Regions from separate parts of the Mesorhizobium sp. ESP7-2 genome, predicted to be linked through region 1. Evidence: predicted binding sites of a transcription regulator. Region 1 holds the regulator's gene; each other region holds the start of a gene.
What was found. The regulator PhoB, encoded in region 1, activates phosphate uptake and scavenging genes when phosphate is short. The targets are predictions, from matches to a motif close to TGTCATNNANCTGTCAT.

Region 1 (6,051 bases):
CAGCAGTTGAACCGCACCCTCGGGCCAGTCGCCGTGCCCCCAGCGGATGTCGACATCGCTGTTGCCGGCTTCAAAACGATCGGACCAGACGAAGGTGGAGAGTTGGATGTCGATCTCTGGATGGGCCTGCCGAAAATCGGCCAGCCGGGGCGCGAGGATCAACGCCGCCCAAGTGATCGAGGCGCGCACCCGCACCACCCGCCGCGATGGGCGCGCGAAGAGACCGTCCGTCGCCCGCTGCAACTCGGCGAAGGACTGACGCACCGGCTGGGCATAGGCCTGGCCGATATCCGTCAGCGCAACGCCGCGCGGCAGCCGCTCGAACAGCCGCGCGCCGACATGCTTTTCCAGCAGGCGGATATGCTGGCTGACGGCCGCTGCGGTCAGGTTCAGCTCAGCGGCCGCGGCGGTGAAACTGCCATACCGCGCCGCCGCCTCGAAGGCGAGCAGCCAGGTCGGGTGCGGTGTTTTCATGAGATCTTACCGTCAATTAAAATGACCCCAATACCTGAAAAGATATTCTTTGTGTTGTCAATTTCCGAGCAATACCCTGCGCATGAACCACGGCCGGAAAAGAGCGACATCGATGTCAGACCGGAAGGAATGGAACCACGTCCCCGACAGCCTGCCCATTGAGATTGCGCCGGTCTGGCGCTGGCCGCTGAACCTCGCAGCGATCTTTCGCTGGTATGTCGGAAGCTGGCTGCCTGTCTCAATCAATCTCGTCATCGTGGGGCTGGCCTTCGCGGCTTATGCCTTGGCCAGCCCCACGCTTGCCCAGGCGAAGGAGCCCGGGCTATGGATCGTGTTGATCTGGCTACGAAACTTCGGCCTGACGGTAGTTGTAGCGCAGGGGCTGCATCTTGTTTTTCACCGCCACCAGTTGCAGGGCACCGACAAGAAGTTTGATCCGCGCCCCTACCCGCGCAAGGGGCGCGCCTTCAGTTTCGACAGCCAACTGGCCGACAACGTGTTCTGGTCGCTGGCTTCGGGCGTAACGATCTGGTCGGCATACGAGGCGCTGGTCTGGTGGGCGATGGCCAATGGCTATGCGCCGACTCTAACATGGTCCGGCCACCCGGTCTGGTTCGTCGGCCTCTTCCTGTTGATCCCGATCTGGGAGAGTTTCTACTTCTACTGGATTCACCGGCTGCTCCATACGAAGCTCCTTTACCGCATCCACGCGCTGCATCACCGCAATATTGATGTGGGGCCGTGGTCGGGCCTTGCGATGCACCCGGTTGAACACATTTTCTATTTCGGAACCGCGCTGGTCCATTTCGTTGTTCCGTCCAGCCCGGTGCATCTTATCTGCCACCTGATGTTCTATGGCCTTTACGCCATTACCACCCATACCGGGTTCGAAGGGCTCTGGCTGGCCGGGCGCAAGCGCGTCGACCTGGGCACCTTCCACCACCAGCTTCATCATCGCTACTTTGAGGTGAACTACGGCACGCTGGAAGTGCCATGGGACAAGTGGTTCGACACCTTCCACGATGGCACTGAATCGGCAAAGGCACGGATGAAGGCGCGTCTTGCCGCGCGGCGCCGGCTATAGGTCACGCCGGCGGAAGGGGCACGTGATATAAGTCCTCAGGCAGGTTTACGCCGCAGACCGCCCTAGCCCCCGATCTCTTTACCGCAAGGCCGGCGAGGCGCTGGGTTATGGGCTGGGCAGCCTGTTCGCGCTGATCGATCCCGCACCGGTCGCCATGGTCGGCGTCAGCGCCGCCGCCTTCGACCTGATCGAGCCGGCGTTGCGCGAGGCCATCGCCCAGACCGCCGGCGGCCAGCATTCGGAATCGATTTCCTTCGACACCGAGCCGAACGAGCTGCCGCTCATTCGCGAAGGCTGCGCCATGCGCGCATTGACTTTCGTCGACCAGGAGATTTTCGCGCTGAGCGTGCAAGTGAGAGGGAGTGCCGGGAAGAGCGTTGCCTGAAACCGCGCAACGCCTTGCACTCCGGGAAACGCATGGCCGGACGCCATGACTGCGCGTCCCAACTGCTTGACTGGGCGTCCCAAGCTATTGACGGCTTCGATGACAGTGACACCCATGCCGTGCGATCGGTGTGACGCCGACGCTGGGGGGAGTGGAAAGTTCGACACCGGTTCAGATGCGCAAACCCGACAGCACGCTCGACATGGCAACGGCACAGCGAGTTGAATGGCCATTTCCGCGAGGCGAGGCATGTTTCGCTGCACTCGCGCTGGCTGAGCGGCGCTTTAATCCTCGCGGATCGCGTAGCCCGCGCCGCGGATGGTGCGGATGACGTCCGGCATGCGGCCATTGTTGACCGCCTTGCGCAGCCGACCGACATGCACGTCCACGGTGCGCTCGTCGATGTAGATCGTCTCGCCCCAGACATTGTCGAGCAGCTGGCTGCGCGAGAACACCCGGCCGGGATGGCGCATCATGAATTCCAACAGCCGGAACTCGGTCGGTCCGAGCCGGATCTCGCTCTTCTTGCGATAGACCCGGTGCGATTCGCGGTCGAGCACGATGTCGCCGACCTTGAGCACGCTGGACAGCACTTCCGGCTTGGCGCGGCGCAGCAGCGCCTTGACCCGGGCCATGAATTCCGGCGTCGAGAACGGCTTGACCAGATAATCGTCGGCACCGGTCGAAAGGCCGCGCACGCGGTCGCTCTCCTCGCCGCGCGCCGTCAGCATGATGATCGGCAGCCTCTCGGTCTCGGGCCGCATTCGCAGGCGCCGACAGAGCTCGATGCCGGAAACCGCCGGCACCATCCAGTCGAGCACCAGGAGGTCGGGCACGTTCTCCTGGAGGCGGATCTCGGCTTCGTCGCCGCGTGTCACCACCTCGACCTGGTAACCTTCCGATTCCAGATTGTAGCGGAGGAGCACGCCGAGCGGCTCCTCATCCTCCACCACCATGATGCGTGGCGCGATCATCGATTGATCATCCCTGCCGTCAAGCCGCCGGCACCGACATCGCCGTCTCGTCCTGCTTCGGACGGTTGGCGGGCAGTTGCGTGCCGGTCAGCACATAATACGCATTCTCGGCGATGTTGGTCACATGGTCGCCGATGCGTTCGAGGTTCTTGGCGCAGAACAAGAGATGCGTGCAAGCCGTGATGTTGCGCGGATCCTCCATCATGTAGGTCAGGAGTTCGCGGAACACCGAGGTGTATTTGACGTCGATGCGTTCGTCGTCGTTCCTGAGCTTGGCGAGTGCGGCGGCATCGCCGGCCGCATATTCCTCGACCATGCCCTGCACCTGGATCAGCACCAGCTGCGCCATGGAGTCGATCGAGTGCGACAGGTCGCGCGGCGTGGCGGTGAGGCCGACGGAGCCGACGCGCTTGGCGATGTTCTTGGCAAGGTCGCCGATGCGCTCGAGATCGCCCGCCATGCGGATCGAGCCGACGACATGGCGCAGATCGTCGGCCATCGGCTGGCGCTTGGCGATCAGGGTGATGGCGCGGTCGTCGAGTTCGCGCTGGCGCGCGTCCATGATGGCGTCGTCGGAGACGACGCGCTGTGCCAGCGCGTTGTCCGAATTCAGCAGCGCCTTGGTGGCGCCACCGACCATCGTGCCGGCGAGATCGCCCATGTCGCTGATCAGCCTGCTGATCTGTCCGAGATCCTCGTCGAAGGCTGCGACTGTGTGTTCGGCCATGATCCTGGTCCTCGTATGCGTGAGATCAGCCGAAACGGCCGGTGATGTAGTCCTGCGTGCGCTTCTCGCGAGGCGACGTGAAGATCTTCTCGGTCTTGTCGAATTCGACCAGTTCGCCCAGATACATGAAAGCCGTCTGCTTCGAGACGCGCGCGGCCTGCTGCATGTTGTGGGTGACGATGACGATCGTGTAGTCGGCCTGCAACTCGTCGATCAGTTCCTCGATCTTGGCGGTGGACAATGGGTCGAGCGCCGAGGCCGGCTCGTCGAGCAGGATGACTTCCGGCTTCACCGCCACGGTGCGGGCGATGCAAAGCCGCTGCTGCTGGCCGCCCGACAGGCTGAGGCCGCTGGCGTTCAGCTTGTCCTTGACCTCGGTCCACAGTGCCGCGCGCTTCAGCGCCTGTTCGACACGGCCGTCCATCTCGGCCTTGCTGATCTTCTCATAGAGCCTGACGCCGAAGGCGATGTTCTCATAGATCGACATCGGGAATGGCGTCGGCTTCTGGAATACCATGCCGATCTTGGTGCGCAGCAGGTTGAGATCCTGCGAGCGGTCGAGAACGTTTTGGCCGTCGAGCAGCACCTGACCCTCGGCGGTCTGCTTGGGGTAGAGCTCGTAGATGCGGTTGAAGACGCGCAGCAGCGTCGACTTTCCGCAACCCGACGGTCCGATGAAGGCCGTCACGCTGCGCTCGGGCAGCGACAACGTGATGTCCTTCAGCGCCTTCGACTGGCCGTAGTAGAAATTGAGGTTCTTGACCTCGATCTTCGCCTTGGCGGCTGCCTCGGTGGCAATCGTCATGTCTGGAGACAACATCTGGCTCATTTGTCCTCTCTGCGTCCGGTCAGGCTGCGCGCAAAGATGCTGAGCGCGAGAACCGTCAATGTGATTATGAGTGCGCCGGTCCAGGCCAGCTGCTGCCATTCCTCATAGGGGCTGAGAGCGAACTGGAAGATGGTGACCGGCAGGCTGGCCATCGGCGCGTTGAGATTGCTCGACCAGAACTGGTTGTTCAGCGCGGTGAAGAGCAGCGGCGCCGTCTCGCCGGAGATGCGGGCGATCGACAGCAATATGCCGGTGACGATGCCGGAAAGTGCGGCACGGTAAGCCACTGATTTGATGACCACCCAGCGCGGCGCGCCGATCGCGGTGCCGGCTTCGCGCAAGGCGTTCGGCACCAGGTTGAGCATGTCCTCGGTGGTGCGCACGACCACAGGGATGACCAGGATGGCCAGCGCGACGGCGCCGGCGATCGCCGAGAAATGCCCCATCGGCCGCACCATCAATTCGTAGACGAACAGGCCGATGATGATCGACGGCGCCGACAGCAGGATGTCGTTGATGAAGCGCACCACGGTGGTGAGTTTCGAGAAGCGGCCGTATTCGGCCATGTAGGTGCCGGCCAGAACACCGATTGGCGTGCCGACGATAACGGCGATGACCGTCATCACCACGCTGCCATAGATAGCGTTCAGCAGGCCGCCGGCATCGCCGGGCGGCGGCGTCATCTGCGTGAACACATCAAGCGAGAGCCCGGCCGCGCCTTTGTAGATCAACGCGCCGAGGATCAGTGCCAGCCAGGCAAGCCCGATGCCCGCGGCGGCGACGCACAGCGTCATCATCACCGAGTTTCTGGCCTTGCGGCGGCTGTGAAGCGACGAGGCTGTCGACATCGGTCAGGCTCCGGTGCGGGCGTCGATGCGCATCAGCATGTAGCGTGCGATCGCAAGGATGAGGAAGGTGATGACGAACAGGATCAGGCCGAGCGCCACCAGCGAGGACGTGTAGAGGTCGCCAACGGCTTCGGTGAATTCATTGGCGATGGTCGCGGAGATTGTCGTTGCCGGCGCGAACAGCGAGGTCGAGATGCGGTGCGCGTTGCCGATCACGAACGTCACCGCCATGGTTTCGCCAAGCGCGCGGCCAAGGCCGAGCATGACGCCGCCCATGATGCCGATTCGGGTGTAAGGGATGACGACGCGACGTGTCACTTCCCAGGTCGTGCAGCCAATGCCGTAGGCGGACTCCTTCAGCACCGGCGGCACCGTGTCGAACACGTCCTTGGTGATCGAAGTGATGAAGGGCAGCACCATGATGGCGAGGATCAGCGACGAGGTCAGCAGGCCGATGCCGTAGGGCGGACCGGCAAACAGGCTGCCAAGGCCGGGAATGCCATGGAAAACGCTGATGGTGAAGGGCTGCACTGTCGTCTGCAGGAACGGCGCCAGGACGAACAGGCCCCAGATACCATAGATGATCGAAGGAATGCCGGCCAGCAATTCCACCGCCATGCCGATTGGGCGCCGAAGGGGGCGCGGGCAAAGCTCGGTGAGAAAAATGGCAATGCCGATGCCGAGCGGCACGGCGATCAGGATGGCGATGGCCGATGTGACAATGGTCCCA
Region 2 (6,051 bases), on a different contig from region 1:
TTGCCGGCATCGAAATACTTGTCAGGGTTGCGCGAGGCGAGCCAGCGCACTGTGGAGAGGTCGACCGCGGCGGCGTCGACGCGCTTGGATTCCAGCGCCTGCAAGACGTTGGCCTGGGTGTCGATCTGCATCACCTGCGCCTGCGGCAAGGCGAAATGCACCGAGCTTTCGGCGTCGACATTCTGCAGGATCGAGATACGCGTGGCGGCGCCGTTCGCCAAGAGCTTGTCGAAGGTCTTGTTTTCGGAGCCGGGCAGGGTCAGCAGCGCGACGCCCTCGACGTAATACGGCCGCGAGAAGTGGATCAACTGCGAGCGCTGCGCCGTCATGGTCATGAACTGGATGGTGATGTCGACCTTGTTGGTCGTCACGTTCGGGATGCGCTGGGCCGGGTCCTGCATGACGAACTCGACCTTGGTCGGATCGTCGAAAAGGCCCTTGGCCAGGATGCGGCCCATGGTGATGTCCATGCCGACCAGTTCGCCGGCATCGTTCTCGAAGTGCCAGGGGGCGTTGGTGCTGCCGGTGCCGACAATAAGCTTGCCGCGGTCAAGCACCGTGCGCAGCAGGCTGTCGGATGCGGCTTGCGCGGCGGCCTTCTGGGCATCGACGGTTGCCAGCACGCCGGCCGTCGCAAGTCCCGCCATTCCCAATTTCAGAAAATCACGTCTTCCGGATGTGTCGTTCACGGCGACCTCCTTTCGTGTTGTGTTCCCCTATGCACAGGCCATACACGCGACAGTGATCGTCAAGGATTGTCTCTTACAAGAGACTCATGTATCCTGTACAAGACAGATACTAACACTAGGAATCGACAATGCAAGATGGCAATGCCTTGGCCGTGTCAGCCGATGAGAAGACGGCGGGCTCCCGTGAAAAGGGCCTCAACCGGGTCCTGGAGATCCTGGAGTTCCTTCATATGACGCAGCGCGCGATCGGCATTGGCGATCTCGCCAAGGGGGTCAATGCGCCGCGTTCGACGACCTACACGCTGGTGCGGTCGCTGGTCGATGCCGGCCTGCTGGAAATGGCCGGCGACGGCAACCGCGTCTATTTCGGCAAGAAGCTCTACCTCTACGGAATGGACTATGTGCGCGGCAACGACCTGTTGCGGCGAGGGCGCCAAGAGGTCGATCATCTGTCGCGCGAGACCGGCGAGACCTCGGAACTGTGCATGCTGCAGAGCGGCCGCTATACGATCGTCCATTCCAGTCCCGGCACCAGGCCGTTCCGCATCAGTTCAGCCACCGGTCTGCAGATACCGCTGCCCTGGACCGCCTCCGGCCGGCTGCTGCTTGCGGGGCTGGATAGGGCGGCGATCGAAGCCATGGTGTCGGACGACGATCTCGTGCTGCCCGACGGCCGCAAGCTGCGGCTCGAAGATTTCATCGCCGATATCGCAAAGGCAGGGGTGACCGGCTATTGCGTCACCTCGGGCCTGGTCGACGCCTATACGAAATGCCTCGCCGTGCCGGTCTTTTCAGCGCCAGGCAAGGTCGAGGCGACGATGTGCCTGGTGGTTCCCATCGATACGTCGGAGGAGCGGACCGCCGATCTCATCGGCTTGTTGCGCGGCCGCGCCGCCGGGCTTTCGATCGGCGGATAGGCGGAAAGTGCCAGCCGGGGTCTCGCGTCTCAGGCGATAATGTCTGGAATGATCTTGTCTTCCAGCTTCATCAGCCGGTCCTTAAGGGCCAGCTTCTTCTTTTTCATGCGCTGGATCTGCAGCGGGTCGCAATTCGTGGCGATCATCGCGTTGATCGCGGCATCGAAATCGGCGTGCTCCTGCTTCAGCCGGGAAAATTCGAGGCGAGTATCGGCCTGTTCCTGATCGGACATTCTCTACCGTCTGCACGTCTGCGGCGCCCAAAACTGGGCCTGATTGGGCGGGGGCGGCAATTTCTGCCACCGGCGCGCAGCCCATATCACATTTCATCTTGTCGTGGAATGCTACCACGCAGCATTCGACATCGCTGCCCGATGGTGGCACACTGTCATCGTGCCGTCACAGATGCGACCTGCGGTGGACGTGCCTTTGACGGCTGCAATCGAGGAAACCATGAAAGGGAGAACCAATCATGTCTCTTGCATCCCATCTTGATGAGTTGCAGCGGAAACACGGCGACATCGAACGCGAAATCGATGACGCGATGAACCACCCATCGGTAGACGACCTCGAGATCGTAAATCTCAAGCGACGCAAGCTGGCACTCAAGGATGCGATTGAGAAACTGAGGGCGCAACCAACCACGCATTGATCCTCACCTGACATAGCCGCTCACCACTGGCGGTCTTCCTTGCCGGCGGCGCCAGCCGCCGGTGCAGTGGTTTTAAATTCAGCGCTTCCACAAGTCGAAGCTAATATTCGTCAGGCCAATTTATGCCCGGCCGCCGTCAGGTCGTGCGCTGTTTCAGGTCCCTAGCCGGCACCAATTGCTGCCAGTGGCGACCTGTCGCCATTGACAAGCCATCTTTGCTCCTCCACCTCATGCCCGGACTTCAGCGCATCGGACCCGGCTTGTGCGTCCAAGCGGACGCACGGGCTTCGGAGAGACGCATAGCGCTCCAGAGAGACGCATGGCGCTCAGAGACAAAAGGCTGCCGGCATGACCGGATATTTTTCCTCTCCCTTCCCCCGCCGCACCTCGGTCGGCGTCGATGTCGGCGGCGTGGTCGTCGGCGGCGGCGCACCTGTCGTCGTGCAGTCGATGACCAATACCGACACCGCCGATATCGACCAGACGGTCGCGCAAGTCGCGGCGCTGCACCGCGCCGGGTCCGAGATCGTGCGCATCACCGTCGACCGCGACGAGAGTGCCGCCGCCGTGCCGCGCATCCATGAGCGACTGTTGCGGCTCGGCATCGATGTGCCGCTGGTCGGCGACTTCCACTATATCGGCCACAAGCTGCTGGCCGACCATCCGGCCTGCGCCGAGGCGCTGGCCAAGTACCGCATCAATCCCGGCAATGTCGGTTTCAAGGACAAGAAGGACCGGCAGTTCACCGACATCGTCGAGATGGCGATCAAGCACGACAAGCCGGTACGCATCGGCGTCAACTGGGGCTCGCTCGACCAGGAGTTGTTGACCCGGCTGATGGACGACAACCAGGACAAGGGTTTCCCCCTGACGGCGCAGGAAGTGACGCGCGAGGCGATCGTGCAGTCGGCGATCCTGTCGGCCGAGATGGCCGAAGAGATTGGCCTCAGCCGCGAAAAAATCATCCTGTCGGCCAAGGTCAGTGGCGTGCAGGACCTGATCGCCGTCTACACCGAACTCGCCACCCGCTCCAACCACGCGCTGCATCTCGGCCTCACCGAAGCCGGCATGGGTTCCAAAGGCATCGTTGCCTCTTCCGCCGCCATGGGCATCCTCCTGCAGCAAGGCATCGGCGACACCATCCGCATCTCGCTGACGCCGGAGCCCAATGGCGACCGCACCCGCGAAGTGCAGGTGTCGCAGGAACTGCTGCAGACCATGGGCTTCCGGCAGTTCGTGCCGATCGTCGCGGCCTGCCCCGGCTGCGGCCGCACCACCTCCACCGTGTTTCAGGAACTGGCTCAAAACATCCAGGCGGACCTGCGCAAGAACATGCCGGTGTGGCGTGAGAAATATCCGGGCGTCGAGAACCTCAAGGTCGCGGTGATGGGCTGCATCGTCAACGGCCCGGGGGAATCCAAGCATGCCGATATCGGCATTTCGCTGCCCGGCACCGGCGAGACGCCGACCGCGCCGGTCTTCGTCGACGGCAAGAAGGCGGCGACGCTGCGCGGGCCGTCGATCGCGGCGGATTTCGAGAAAATGGTCGCCGATTATATCGAACAGAGGTTCGGTCAGGGCGGCAAGGCCGCGGCAGAGTAGGTCAAATGCGGCGTTTCCCCTGGGCGACGCTGATTTTCCTGTGTGGCATGGCCTTGTCGACGCTTGCCGAGGCCGATCCGCCGCAATCGGCCAAGCAGCGGCTGATCGACAAGGTCTGCAACCTGATCCAGGCGCATGCCGACCAGAACGGTCTGCCCCGAGACTTTTTCGCCCGCCTTATCTGGAAGGAAAGCCGTTTCGATCCCAATGCCGTGAGCCCCGTGGGCGCCGAAGGCATCGCCCAGTTCATGCCGGGCACCGCCAAGATGCGGGGGTTGGAAAATTCCTTCGACATCAACCAGGCGATCCCCGCGTCGGCCAGGTATCTCGCCGAAATGAAGACCAGCTATGGCAATCTCGGCCTAGCGGCGGCCGCCTACAACGCCGGCGAGAGCCGGGTGTCGCGCTGGCTGAACTCCGGCGGCTTCCTGCCGATGGAGACGGAAAGCTATGTGTTCGACGTGATGGGCGAGCCGGTCGACAAGTTCGCCGACCGCGCCTATGCCGGAAAAGTCGAGCCACTCGATGCCAAGCTGGATTTCGCGGTCGCCTGCCGCAAGCTGCCGGTGATCATGTCGAAGACCGTGGCGATGGCCTCGATCAACATCAAGCCATGGGGCATCCAGGTGGCGGGTAATTTCCGCCGCAGCGCCGCGATCAGCCAATGGCTCAGGGTGCGGGGCCGTTTTCCGGCCCTGCTTGCTGGGCATGATCCGGTGGTGAGTCGGGTGCGCACGCCGATCGGCCGGCGCGGCATCTACGCCGTCAGGATCGGGATCGACGACCGCGCCGCCGCCAATGTCATCTGCCAGAAACTGCAAAGCGTCGGTGGCGCATGCGTGGTGGTGCGAAACCGGTAAGGGCCTGAAGACGGCGCCCGTCGCATCCAGCAACGATTTCAGCTATAGCGGCGGCCACCATCTTCCCCTGGGCAGCAGCCCTGTCATGCGCGAGCGCCCATGTTCGACGGATATATCATCTGCGGCACGCCCAGAACCGGCAGCACCCTGCTGTGCAAGCTGCTGGCGGCCACCGGAACGACCGCCGATCCCCACTCATTCTACCGGCGGCAGGATGTGTCGGAGTGGGCCGAGGACTGGGGACTGCCCGCTCGCGACACGATAAGGGTGGCACTGAAATCTTCGGCTTGCGCCTGATGCGGGAAAATCTGGATCCTCGACCGGATTTTTCCGGGGCTTGCGTCGGACAAAGCGCGTTTCGAGAAGGCTTTTGGCCGTGTCCTTTACATACACCTGTCGCGCGAAAACAAGCTCGCGCAGGCCGTCTCCCTGATCAAGGCACAGCAAACCGGTCTTTGGCATATCGCCCCCGACGGAACCGAAATCGAAAGGGTGGGGCCTGCCAGGGAACCTCACTATGATTTCGAGCGCATCAAGGGCGAGGTCGACGAGCTGGAAGCCTATGATACGGCCTGGAACACCTGGTTCGCGGTGCAAGGCATATCGCCTCTGCGGGCTCGCTATGAGCGCCTTTCCGCCGATCCGGTCGCGACATTGATAGACATCTGCAAAGCTCTCGGCGTTCAGGCACCTGACGCCCAGGCGGTTCGGCCAGGCGTCGCAAAGCTCGCCGGTGAGACAAGCCTCGAGTGGATGCGCCGCTATCGTCTGGACGAGGCCGGCTGAGATATGGCTGGGTGCGCCTCGCAAGGCCGCAAGGCCGCCTACGGCTTGGATTGTGCCTGTCGCGCATGCCAAACATTTGGGCTATAGGCGGCGGCATGACCGATCCGATCTACAATGACCCCGACTTCGTTCAGTTCTACGACATCGAGAATCAGGATGGCCGCCTCGATTTTGACCATTGTATCCGTCTTGCCCGGGATGGCGACACGGTCCTCGATCTTGGTTGTGGCACCGGTCAACTGGCCGCCGAAATGGCCGAAAGGTGCAGCGTCACCGCTGTCGATCCCGCATCGGTGATGCTCGACGTCGCGCGCCGCAGGAACGGCGGTGACGAGGTCGACTGGGTCGTTGCCGACGCGCGAACGGTGCGGCTTGGAAGACGGTTCGATCTGGTGCTGCTGACCGGTCATGTGTTCCAGGTTTTCCTGACAGAAGAGGATCAGCGGGCGGTGCTGCGCACCATCGCCGAACATCTGGCTCCCGGCGGGCGCTTCATCCTCGACACGCGAAATCCTGCTGGGGAGGCGTGGCTGGAATGGACGCCA
Region 3 (6,051 bases), on a different contig from region 1:
TGACGATGGTTTGCAAGAGCTTCGTCCAGACATCGCCGTGCTGCCACTGGGCGTTGTTCCAGATGTTGTCGCCGGCCAGCGCGAGATTAGAGGTCCCCGGTTTCAGCTCAGGCCCCGATACGATCAGCGCGATCACTTCCCCCGCCGATTTGCCGAAGAAGGGCGAGCGTGTGTCGAAGACGAAGTTCGCCCAGCCGAGGAAGCGCTTGCGCACCTTGACCCGGTCGACGGTGACGCGCACCTCGCCGACGAAGCCCATCTTGGCGACGATCTCATCGTCATGAACCGTCATCCAGTCGGGCACCAGGCCCGAGACTACAGGCTTGCCGCTGGTCAGGGCCACCGGCACTGTCTGTCCATGAGCGACAATCGTCGCATAGGTCTTGTCGAAGGTGATGGATTTGGCCTGGCCGTCGATCCGCACGGTGAAGGAACCGTCGGCATTCCTGATCACCCAATCCGGATTTGGATTGTCGCCCAACGCCGAGAAACGTGGGTATTTGGGCGTGATCTCCGGCTGGTCGAGACGGAATTCCGGCTGCAAATCGTAGCTGATCCACTGCGTCAGGAAGAGTGGCAGCCGCTCCCAGTGCGATTCCCGCAACACCTGCGGCAGGCTGAAGAACCACAAGGCATAGACCAGATAGAGGAGAGTGCCAACGAACAGGAGCAGCGGACCGAAGCGCTTGTAGGCCGGGTGCTGGAACACCTGCGGGTGGCGCGCCTCGATCGACAGAATCTCCTCGGGGGTCATGGTCGCCATGATTTACGCCCCCATCATAAAGGCTTGTTCGCCGACCAGCTTGCGGCGAAGCCAGGCGGAAAACTGGTCGATGATGAAGATGGTGGTGAACAGCAGCAGAACCAGCGCCAGCGTCTTGGCGCCGAAGCCCCGTGAGATGGAGAGCTTCAATTCCTCGCCCATGCCGCCGCCGCCGACGGCGCCAATGATGGTCGAGGCCCGCACGTTGATCTCGACCCGCAGCAGCGTATGGGAAACGAAATTGGGCAACACCTGGGGCAGGTCGGCGAAGCGCACCCGCTCGAACCAGTTGGCGCCGACCGCCGTCAGGCCTTCCTCGGCCCGCATGTCGATGTTCTCGTTGATCTCGTAGAACAGCTTGCCGAGCGCGCCGATCGAATGCAGGCCGATGGCGATGATGGCAGCGATCGGACCTGTCGAGACGATGGCTGCGAAGAGGCCGGCGATGACGATTTCGGGAAAGGCGCGCAGCAATTCCATGAAGCGCTTGACCACCAGCCTCAGTGCCGGATGGGGCGTCAGGTTGCGCGCCGCGATGAAGGAAAAAGGCACCGCGAAGATGAAGCCGATGAAGGTCGAGACCAGCGCCACGTTCACCGTGGTCAGCATCAGCTCGAAATATTCGGGGACGTAGAAACCGCCCCACACATAGACGCGGCCAAGCGGGAAGTTGAATTCCTGGGTGCCGGTATCATGCGGCGAGGCGATGTCGAACAGCGCCCGCCAGACGTCGTTCCAGTCCTTCGGGACCAGCCAACTCAGGAAATCCAGTATGTGCGGCAGCCGGTCGAAGAAATGCCCGGCATTGGCTTCGTCGGCGAACCACATGCTGGAGAGCATCGCGGCAAGCAGCAGTCCGACGCCGAGCACGGTATAGAACCGGCGCAGCGACGTCTGGCGTCGCCATGCATCGGCCGTCTGGTGGGTGGCGCCGGAGGGGGTTGTCACGGAAAGGGTCATGATCGGAGATGCAAAAAGGGGCGGTACTTCGAAGTACCGCCCCTTTGCAATTTCGCCGTTAGCCGCCGATGGCTGCCTTACGGGCTTCGACGATGACCTTGTAGAAGTCCGGCTTCACCGGAACGTAGCCGGTGAAGTCGCCGCCTTCGACGCCTTCGAAGCAAGCCTTGTCCTTCTTGGGCAGATCGGTGAAGAAGGCGGCCAGCTTGGCGGTCATGTCGTCGCCTATCGCGGTGCGCACGACGAGCGGGCCGTTCGGGATCAGGCCCGAGCGCCAGACTTCGACGAAGTCGTTGGGGTCGACGGCGCCCTTGGCGACTTCCTTGTGGAAGGTGCCGGAGGTGTAGCCGTTCTTGAAGTCGCCGATGCCCGAGGAATCGTCGACTGAGACATCAACCTTGCCGTCGCGCAGGGCGAGGATGTTGTTCTCGTGGCCGCCGTTGAACTGGGTCGAGGCGAAGAAGGCCTCGTTCGAGGCGCCGGTGGTCTTCGGAATCTGGGTCAGCGGGATCAGGTAGCCGGACGTCGAATCCGGATCGGCATAGCCGAGCTTCTTGCCCTTGGCCGACTTGATGTCGGTGATCCCGGAGGTCTTCAGCGCCAGGCCGATAGAATAATAGCCGGTGGCGCCGTCGGTCTGCTTGGTGGTGAGGATCGGGGTAACCGCCTTCGGATCCTTGAGATAGACGCTGGCATAGCCGGAAGCGCCGAGTTCGGCGAAGTCGAGCGTGCCGCCGAGCAGGCCCTGGATGACGCCGTCATAGTCGGCGGCGGGGAACAGCGAAACCTTCTCGAAGCCGAATTCCGTCTTCAGGTGATCGGCCAGGCACTGGTAGTTGCGCAGCCGGTCGGTTTCGTTTTCGCCACCGAGAATGCCGACGCGAAATTCCTTCATGTCGGCGGCGTGGGCCATGCTGGTGGCCATGGCGAGCACCGAAACGGCACCGAAAACCATCTTCCTGAACATTGATATCTCTCCTGTAAGTTCCGGCCCCGCGCCGGCAGCGTTCTTGATCTTGACAAGTGCCCTTGACGCGGGCGGACGATCCAGGCTGCTCGCTATGCCCGTAATGGGCTCAGTATCCCGGAAATGCGGGTTCGAGCGGTCCGGCGGATGCGGCGATCTTCTGCTTGAAGGCTACGCTGGTGGAGGTGATGACCTCCGATATCTCGCCGCCATTGCTGTCGGCGCCGTAGACAAGACGCACGGCGTCGCGGTCGAGCTCTTCGGGCGGCCCGTCGAAGACGACCTTGCCGGCGGCCATGCCGATGACGCGGTTGCAATAGGTACGAGCGGTATCGAGCGTATGCAGGTTGGTGACGACGGTGATGCCTTCGCGCAGATTGATGTCCTGCAGCGAATCCATCACCACCTTGGCGTTGAGCGGGTCGAGCGAGGCGATCGGCTCGTCGGCGAGGATCACCCTGGGCTGCTGCATCATGGCGCGGGCGATGGCGACGCGCTGCTGCTGGCCGCCAGACAAGGTGCCGGCCGGCTGAAGTGCCGTACGGGCGATGTCGAGCCGCTCGAGCGCGGCGACCGCCTCTGCGCACTCGGCGCGCGAGAACATGCCGAGAAGGTTGGACAGGGTCGAGCGGTGGTTCAGTTTGCCGAGCAGCACGTTGGTCAGCACGTCGAGGCGCGGCACCAGGTTGAACTGCTGGAAGATCATGGCGCAATCGCGCTGCCAGCGCCGCAAGGGCGAGCCGCGCAACTGGGAAACCTCCGCGCCGTCAAAAAAAATCGACCCCTGGCTGGGATCGACAAGACGGTTGATCATGCGAAGAAGAGTCGACTTGCCGGCGCCCGAACGGCCAATGACGCCAACCATCTGCCCCTGCGGGATCGAGATGTTGACGTCACTGACGGCGGTGTTCTTGCCAAATCGTCGGCTGACGCCGCGGATTTCGAGCGTGGCAGAGCTTGCTGACATGGGCTGGTTCCAGTCCGGTCCATATTGATCGTCAGGCTCTCGCCTAACGCAGCCACATGAACCTGCCGTGTCGCCGGCATGTCAGTTTTGTTACGCTCCACAGATACGACGGTCGGCGTCCTGCTGGCGATCAGCCAAGCACCAGCAATTCCTCGAAATGTTTCATGTCGCGGAATGCGCAGAAGGCGGGGGCCTTGATCTCGATCACCGGAGCCTGCCGCGCGAAAAGCGCCAGGCAATCGTCGAACAGCGCCTGCCATGCGGCAGCGCTGTCGTCGGCGAGACGCTGGATCTGGTAGGCGAAGGTGATGTGAAAGACGTAATTGTCGTGGTCGGGGTGCCGGTAGCCGAACGGCACAGTCAGAGCATCGCGCCATGCACGTATGATGCGCATGTCCTCGTCGGTCGCGCCGGCAACGGTGAGGCCGGTCGGCACGATCTCGAGCACCTTGATGTTGAACGGGCCGGCGCCCTCGAAACCCTTGAGGCGCTCCAGATAGAGCCGGGTCATGGCGTCGATGCTGGTGTCGAGCGGGACGTCCCGCGGCCAGTAAGGCAACCGGCGGCGATATTCGATGACGCCCTGGAACAGCGTCATGTGCAGGCTGGAGACCGGCGTGAAGGCGAGGCGATCGGCGTCCGGCATTGCCATCATCCGATTGCGTACAGTGAGCACCACCGCTTCGGATGGCGAGCCGCTGACCAGATGGCTGACGACGGTGTTGCCGGGCTCGAGGAGAAAGTTGCCCGACGCGTCGTAGCGCGTGCCGAGATGCGTCGGCGGCGACGGATTGGAGCCGGCAAAGAATCCGGCGAGCGAGGGCCTGACAGTTTCGAGCATGGCGATCTCCTTGGGAGATGGCGTCCTGTCCGAATCTTATGTCAGGGATATGAACAGGCTCGCTCTATGACGATGATGTGAGGGCTCTGTCTCTTTGCCTGACGCAACCGGTTCCCAGTTTTCCTGGAATTGCGCTATCCTTCGTATTTCTCCAGGAACGCCTCGGCCGACAAATCCCGAAAATCGTCGAGCGAAGCGCGTAGCCTGGCATGGTCCCAGTCCCACCAGGCCAGTGCCTGGTAGCGCTCGGCGGTGCGGCGGTCGAAGCGCTCGCGGATCGGCTTGGCCGGCACGCCGGCGACGATGGTGTAGGGCGCGACGTCCCTCGAGACGACCGCGCCAGCGCCAACCGCGGCACCATCACCGACGGTGACGCCGGGCAGGACGGTCGAGCCGTGGCCGAGCCAGGTGTCGTGGCCTATGGTGACGCGCTTGGCGCGACGCTGAGCGAAGAATTCGCTCTCATGCTCAGCGTCGTCCCAATAGTCCGACGCGCGGTAAGTGAAGTGGTGCAGCGTCGGCCGCCATGTCGGATGGTTGGTGGCGTTGAGGCGCACGCTGGCCGCGATGTTGGCGAATTTGCCGATCGTCGCACACCAGACGGCGCAGTCCTGCATCATGTAGGAATAATCGCCGAGCTCGCTTTCCGAAACCCGGCTGCGGTCGGCGATCTCGGTCCAGCGGCCGAGCGTCGAGTTGTGCACCTCCGCCGTCGGGTGGACCAGCGGCGTCTCCGACAATTTCCTGGTCATGCGGCGAGCTTTCCCGGCGCGAAGGCGGTAACGTCGATGACGCGGTCGGCCACCGCCTCGCGCACTTCGTGGTCATGGAAGATGCCGAGCAAGGCGACGCCTGCCGCCTTCTTGGCGGCGATGAGTTCGATCACCACGTCGCGGTTGGTCGCGTCGAGCGATGCGGTCGGCTCGTCGAGCAGCAGGATCGGATGTTCGGTGATGAAACCGCGCGCGATGTTGACGCGCTGCTGCTCGCCGCCGGAGAAGGTTGCCGGCGGCAGCATCCAGAGCTTTTCCGGCAGATTGAGCTGGGCCAGCAAGGCGCGTGCCCTGGCTCGGGCCGCCTCGCGCTCCTCGCCGCGTTCAACCAATGGTTCTGCGACGACATCGAGAGCGGAGACGCGCGGCACGGTGCGCAGGAACTGACTGACATAGCCGATCGTTTGCCGGCGAACGGAAAGCACCGTGCGCGGGCTGGCATGGGCAAGGTCGATCAGCCCGTCCTCGTGCATGACGATGATCTGGCCCTCGTCGACGGCGTAGTTGCCATAGAGCATCTTCAGGATCGAGCTCTTGCCGGCGCCGGACGGGCCGCCGAGAACGGTGCATTCACCCGCCTTGATCGAGAACGAGACACCCGCGACGACAGGCAATTTGATGCCGTCGCGCAGATGCATGGTGAAGCTTTTCGCCACGTCGGAGACAACGAGAGGGGTCGGCATCAGAAGGTTCTCCAACCGTCAATCGTCGGCGTGACAGCGCCCCCCTCTGCCTTGCCAGGCATCTCCCCCTCAAGGGGGGAGATCGGCTGTCGCATTC
Region 4 (6,051 bases), on a different contig from region 1:
ACGAATTCCTGTTCCGGGCGGTCCGTGACGCCATGACGCGCCTGTCGCGCGCCCGCTGGCTGGAAGTGCGTGACGAAACGGCCCTTGGCCGTGCCTGGCTCGAACATCGCGCCATCCTTGCGGCGACACGCCTTGGTCAGGCCGATGAAGCCGCGCGGCTGCTGTCGGCCCATATCGCCGGCAGCCGTGACCGGCTGGTGACGTCGCTTGCCAACGACCGACGTGGCCTTCGCGCCAGGGGATTTGCCGTCGTCGCCGCTTAATGCATGTCGCCCGGAAGTGTCCTCGGTTCCGGGATAACGACATGCATAAATCAGAAGCTTACAGCAGGTCGGGCGAATCCTATTCGCCGCGACATGCTGTAGTGCGGCCTATGCACGGCAGCGTTCGCCGGAAAAACAGGCGGCGTCTGACGCGAAGCGCACTTTCGGCCTCGCTTCAAGCAAGCCGATGGCGTAAGAGCGGCGATGGAAAACAATCGGTTTGAAACGCCCGTGACCGTCAAATCCGTCACGGCGGGAAGCACTCAGCTCTTGCGTTCGGCAAAGGAGGCTTCCGATTACCTTCTCAACAGCTGGCCCGGGAAGCGCAGCGCCAAGCATCGCGCGGCGCTGCAGGCCTGCCACGACGCACTCGCCGGCGACAAGCCGGCGATGAATGCCCGACGCGCTTTCATCGCCGCGGCGCGGGAGGTGGATGTTTTCATCAGCGACAAAGCGCCAGCCTGACATAGGCTGACACCGACAATTCGGATTGAGGCACGGCCCGCATTCGCGGGCCGCATGCCGTTACTCCTCGGTTTCGGCCTCCGTCTCGGTCTCGGGCTTTGAACGTTCGCGCGCGGCAACCTTGGCCGCCAGCTTTTCAGCCTTCTTGGCCGCTTTCTGGCGGTCGCGCTCCTTGCGTTCCTGATCGTAGTTTGGTGCTCGCGCCATATTGGCTCCTTTTGTCACTGCCTTGCGGCCCTGAACCTGCCTAGGAGCATTAGCCGTCAAACACAACAGCCGAAGCGACAATGCGTGGATGCTGGTGTCGAAGAGATGCGGGGGCTTGCCAGATGGGCGCCACAATGATGTAGGAAGTGCGGGGCGCCAATGAATTGAGAGCTGCCTGTTTATTTTGATCAAGTGACCGATGGCCACAATTTCGCGGACCGCAGCAAGAGTTTTCTACTATGCGAGAAACGCCGCGCGCGATGTCGCTCCGCAGGCGCTGTTTCGCGCCAGGCTGGCCGGCCGTCTCGAAAGGGCCAGGCTTTCCGGTGAGGCGGTGCGCCGCAGGCTGAACTACTACAACAAGCTGCAGGATGGGTTCGCGCCAAGCGCCAATGCCGTGCGCATCGGCAAACTGCCGTTCACGCCGACCATGTACTATTACGACCTGAAGGAATTCGCCCGCTACTTCGATCCCGGTTTGTTCATCGACCTCGAATTCGGCGATGTCAGGAACGTGCCGAAGGTGCCGACGATCGTCAAGGATCGGCCGATCCGTGATGACGACAAGAACGCGATCATCATGAAGCTCGACAAGCTTCGTCATTTCCAGATGCCGGCTGATGTCATCTCGTTCGCCGACAAGCTGCCGGCCGTGGTCTGGCGCGGCGATCTCAACAATCCGATCAGGACAAGATTCCTCAAGGCTGTGCGGGACCTGCCGTTCTGCGATGCCGGCTCGCACAAGCCGAATGCGCCAGCGGAATATGCCAAGCCCTTTCTCAGCATCAGCCAGCACCAGCGCTATCGCTACATCGTCTCGCTCGAGGGCAATGACGTGGCGACCAACCTCAAATGGATCATGAATTCCAACTCGCTCTGCATCATGCCGCCGCCGACCTATGAGACATGGTTTGCCGAGCGGCAGCTCGAGGCGAATGTCCATTATGTACCGCTCGAAGCAGACTTCTCCAATCTTGCCGAACACGTCGCATATTTCGAACGGAATCCAGCGAAGGCAGAGCGCATCGTCGCCGCCGCGAACGCCTATTGCCGGACATTCGACGACGAGCGGACCGAACAGGCGATCTCCCTGCTGGTGCTCTACAAATATTTCGTGCTCTCGGGCCAGATCAAACCTGATGCCGAGGTGTGGCGCTACATAACGGGCTAGTTGCCGGGCGCGCCTCGTCAAGGCCGGCGCCATCTGTTCGGGCACTGCCGGAAAGCGTGGCCCAACGATGCGCAATCACGCCACGGCAACCATCCCGGCTGTTGTCTGTTTAGTGGCGCGTGTTTTAGATTACGAGAACAATGGCCACCATAAAACGAACGACGGCAAGGGTCTTCTACTACGCGCGAAATGTCATGCGCGATATCGCACCCCAGGCGATCTTCCGACGACGACTGGCGGGCCGCCTGGAACAGGCCAGGCTCTCGGACGAGGCCGTGCGCCGACGGCTGAATCACTACAACAAGCTGCAGGACCTTTTTACGCCAGGCCCGGATGCGGTGCGCATCGACCAGATACCTTTTGAACCGAGCATGTACTATTACGACCTGAGGGAATTTGCCCGCTATTTCGATCCGTCATTGCTCATCGACCTGCAGTTCGGCGACGTCAAAGGCGTGCCAAAAGTGCCGACGCTCGTCAAGGATCGGCCGATCCGCGCCGACAACGGCAGCGCTGTCATTATGAAGCTCAACAAGTTCCGCCACTTCCACATGCCCGCCGACGCCGTCGCCTTCGCCGACAAACGCCCGGTCGTGGTCTGGCGCGGCGACCTCAACAATCCGATCAGGACACGGTTCCTGGATGTCGCGCGCGACTTGCCGTTCTGCGACGCCGGTTCGCACAAGCGCAGTGCGCCGGCTGAATACAGCAAGCCCTTCCTCAGCATCAGCCAGCACCTGCGCTATCGCTACATCGTCTCGTTGGAGGGCAATGACGTGGCGACCAACCTCAAATGGATCATGAATTCCAACTCGCTCTGTCTGATGCCGCCGCCGACCTACGAAACATGGTTTGGCGAGAGCCAGCTCGAGGCCAGTGTCCACTATGCGCCGCTCGAGCCGGACTTCTCCGATCTCCGTGAAAAGGTAGATTATTTCGAGCAGCATCCGGCCGCGGCGGAGCGCATCATCGCCGCTGCCAATGCCTATTGCCGCAAATTCTCCAATGAACAGGACGAGCAGGCGATCTCCCTGCTCGCCCTCTACAAATATTTCGTGCTCAGCGGCCAGATCGAACCCGATGCCGAGCTTTGGCGGTTCATCGGCAGCTAGCTCTCGCTCTTGGCCTGACACCGATCAGATATCGCTGCGGTCGAGAACCATGTCGGCGGGGCCGAAGCGATCCTTCGCCGTCAGTTGCTGGTGCCAGTAGGGGTAGAGCAGGGGCGGCCGGCTGACCGCGTCGAGGCGCTGGCGTTCCTCGCTGCCGAGCTCCAGAGCCGCGGCCGCGAGGTTGTCCTTCAGCTGGACGTCATTGCGGGCGCCGATCACCAGCGAGGAGACGGCAGGGCGGCCGAGCAGCCAGGCAAGGGCCACTTGCGCCGCCGATACTCCACGATCCCTGCCGATCTCGACCAGCACATCGACGATCCGCCAGAGCCGGTCCTCGTCGCGGATCGGCGGCTCGGACCAGCCGGCGAGCTGGCGGGCGGTCGGGCTGTCGCGGCGGTATTTGCCGGACAGCAGGCCGCCGGCGAGCGGGCTCCAGACCAGCACGCCCAGCCCCTGGTCGACCGAGATCGGCAGCAGCTCGTACTCGGCCTCGCGCGCTTCCAGCGTGTAATGGATCTGCTGGGTGACGAAGCGTTGCTGATGGAGGCTGTCGCTGATGGAAAGCGCCTTCATCACCTGCCAGCCGGAATAGTTGGAGCAGCCGATGTAGCGCACCTTGCCCTGGCTGACCAAAGTGCCGAGCGCCGCAACGGTTTCCTCGAGCGGGGTGATGCCGTCCCACTCGTGGACGAAATAGATGTCGATGACATCGGTCTTCAACCGCTTCAGGCTCTTCTCGCATTCGCGGATCAGATGATGGCGCGACAGGCCCTCGTCGTTCGGACCCTTGCCGATCCGCATCCGCGCCTTGGACGCGATCAGCACGTCGTTCTTGCGTTTGCCGCCGAGCGCTTCGCCTATGATTTCTTCGGACAGGCCGTTCGAATAGACATTCGCGGTGTCGATGAGGTTGATGCCGGCGTCGATGCACATGTCGATCATCCGCTTGGCTTCGGCGAGATCGCTGTTGCCGACCGCGGCGAAGGGCCCGGCGCCGCCGAAGGTCATGGTGCCAAGCGTCAGTGTCGAAACCTTCAGGCCCGAACGGCCAAGGGTGCGGTATTCCATGTCAGATCCTCACGATTTTGTTGAAGAGGCGTGCCGCCAAGGAGCAGGCCTGGAACGCGACGGGGGATTTGTAGGACAATTCGGTCGGCTTGTCGCCGTGCGGTGACGTCGATGGATGATACATCGCGGAATTTGCAACGGCCGCAATCGCGCCCGGGCTGCAATAAAACCGTCACTGCCGGCCTATATTGAAGTCGGCTCAGGTGTTTCCATTCCAGGCCGCTGGCCAGCAATTGGGGCGCCCAGTGGTAACCGACAGGGCTTGCAAGCGGAGCAGTTGATATGACCGAGCTGAAACAGAATTCCCCTGCCAAGGACTGGCTCGAAGCCGAGCTCGCCGACACGCTCGACGAAGATTATGAGCTCGAATTGTCGGAGCCGGCGCTGTCGATGGAGATCGCCAAGATCTACAAGAACTCGCATCCGCCTTCGATCGATCGGATGCAGTATTTTCGCGACCTGATCAGCCTCCAGTCCGAATTGATCAAGCTGCAATCCTGGGTCGCCTATCACAAGAAGAAACTGGTGGTGATTTTCGAAGGCCGTGACTCCGCCGGCAAGGGTGGCGTCATCAAGCGCATTACCCAGCGGCTCAATCCGCGCATCTGCCGCGTCGTGGCGCTTCCGGCGCCGACCGAACGCGAGAAGTCGCAATGGTATTTCCAGCGCTATGTCCCGCATTTGCCGGCAGGCGGCGAGATCGTGTTGCTCGACCGCTCCTGGTACAACCGCTCCGGCGTCGAGCGGGTGATGGGCTTTGCTTCGCACGAGCAGGTCGAGGAGTTCTTCCATGACGTGCCGGAGTTCGAGCGCATGCTGGTGCGCTCGGGTATCACCGTGGTCAAATACTGGTTCTCGATCACCGACGAGGAACAGCAGATGCGCTTCCTGATGCGCATTCACGACCCGATGAAGCAGTGGAAGCTGTCGCCGATGGACCTGCAGTCGCGGGTGCGCTGGGAACAGTACACCAAGGCCAAGGAGGAGACCTTCGCCCGCACCAACATCCCCGAGGCGCCGTGGTTCATCGTCGAGGGCAACGACAAGAAGCGCGCGCGCCTGAACTGCATCGATCATCTGCTGAAGCAGCTGCCGTACGAAGACGTGCCGCACGAGGAGATCACGCTGCCGGAGCGCGTCTTCAATCTCGAATACGAACGCCAGGTTCTGCCGCGCGAACTTTACGTGCCGGAGAAGTATTGAAATAGAGATTCCCTCTCCCCGTATAGTGACGGGGAGAAAGGGCTCTAAAGTCTTTCGCTTCCTATGCCCTCTTGATGACCACGTGCGCAGCAAGTTCCGTTGCCACATGCTCGGTGCACTGATAACCGAGCTTGGGCATGTCGAGGCCGGCAAAAAGGTTTTCGCCCCTGCCAAGCAGCACCGGTGAGATCGCCAGGTGCATCCCGTCGATGAGTTTCTCCTGCAGATATTGCCGGATGGTGGAGACGCCGCCGCCGACCCGCACGTCCTTGCTGCCGGCCGCCGATTTCGCCTGCTCGAGCGCCGAATGGATCCCGCCGGTGACGAAATGGAAAATCGTTCCGCCTTCCATTGTGATAGACGCCCGCTCGTGGTGGGTCAGTACGAACACCGGGACATGATAGGGCGGGTTGTCGCCCCACCAGCCCTTCCACTTGTCGTCAGGCCATTCACCCCGGATCGGGCCGAACATGTTGCGGCCGAGGATCCAGGCGCCGAGGTTCTCGAAGCTGCGCGCCGCAAAGTCCTCGTCGACGCCCGTCTCGCCACCTTCCTCGCCAAA

Region 2: a site for PhoB is predicted at 1,993-2,009, ahead of LB543_RS31320 (YdcH family protein). Genes of this name have one in related genera too.
Region 3: a site for PhoB is predicted at 3,736-3,752, ahead of phnC (phosphonate ABC transporter ATP-binding protein). Genes of this name have one in related genera too.
Region 4: a site for PhoB is predicted at 4,446-4,462, ahead of ppk2 (polyphosphate kinase 2). Genes of this name have one in related genera too.

Annotation. Positions count from the first base shown of each region.
Region 1 covers NZ_JAIUGQ010000025.1:31,908-37,958, reverse strand. The annotation lists gene LB543_RS21795 (LysR family transcriptional regulator) at 1-474, opposite strand, end outside; gene LB543_RS21790 (sterol desaturase family protein) at 587-1,558, shown strand; partial or broken gene LB543_RS21785 (sugar kinase) at 1,611-1,943, shown strand; gene phoB (phosphate regulon transcriptional regulator PhoB) at 2,228-2,917, opposite strand; gene phoU (phosphate signaling complex protein PhoU) at 2,937-3,644, opposite strand; gene pstB (phosphate ABC transporter ATP-binding protein PstB) at 3,670-4,473, opposite strand; gene pstA (phosphate ABC transporter permease PstA) at 4,470-5,321, opposite strand; gene pstC (phosphate ABC transporter permease subunit PstC) at 5,325-6,051, opposite strand, start outside.
Region 2 covers NZ_JAIUGQ010000058.1:12,243-18,293, reverse strand. The annotation lists gene LB543_RS31335 (transporter substrate-binding domain-containing protein) at 1-689, opposite strand, end outside; gene LB543_RS31330 (IclR family transcriptional regulator) at 818-1,606, shown strand; gene LB543_RS31325 (YdcH family protein) at 1,636-1,839, opposite strand; gene LB543_RS31320 (YdcH family protein) at 2,079-2,258, shown strand; gene ispG (flavodoxin-dependent (E)-4-hydroxy-3-methylbut-2-enyl-diphosphate synthase) at 2,607-3,860, shown strand; gene LB543_RS31310 (lytic transglycosylase domain-containing protein) at 3,866-4,720, shown strand; partial or broken gene LB543_RS31300 (Stf0 family sulfotransferase) at 4,820-5,506, shown strand; gene LB543_RS31295 (class I SAM-dependent methyltransferase) at 5,602-6,051, shown strand, end outside.
Region 3 covers NZ_JAIUGQ010000005.1:185,198-191,248, reverse strand. The annotation lists gene phnE (phosphonate ABC transporter, permease protein PhnE) at 1-763, opposite strand, end outside; gene phnE (phosphonate ABC transporter, permease protein PhnE) at 767-1,723, opposite strand; gene phnD (phosphonate ABC transporter substrate-binding protein) at 1,782-2,690, opposite strand; gene phnC (phosphonate ABC transporter ATP-binding protein) at 2,800-3,657, opposite strand; gene LB543_RS07745 (DUF1868 domain-containing protein) at 3,788-4,498, opposite strand; gene LB543_RS07740 (DapH/DapD/GlmU-related protein) at 4,633-5,250, opposite strand; gene phnL (phosphonate C-P lyase system protein PhnL) at 5,247-5,954, opposite strand.
Region 4 covers NZ_JAIUGQ010000001.1:315,287-321,337, forward strand. The annotation lists gene LB543_RS01650 (GntR family transcriptional regulator) at 1-263, shown strand, start outside; gene LB543_RS01655 (DUF982 domain-containing protein) at 495-728, shown strand; gene LB543_RS01660 (hypothetical protein) at 789-935, opposite strand; gene LB543_RS01665 (glycosyl transferase family 90) at 1,135-2,106, shown strand; gene LB543_RS01670 (glycosyl transferase family 90) at 2,247-3,218, shown strand; gene LB543_RS01675 (aldo/keto reductase) at 3,243-4,286, opposite strand; gene ppk2 (polyphosphate kinase 2) at 4,569-5,489, shown strand; gene LB543_RS01685 (dihydrofolate reductase family protein) at 5,551-6,051, opposite strand, start outside.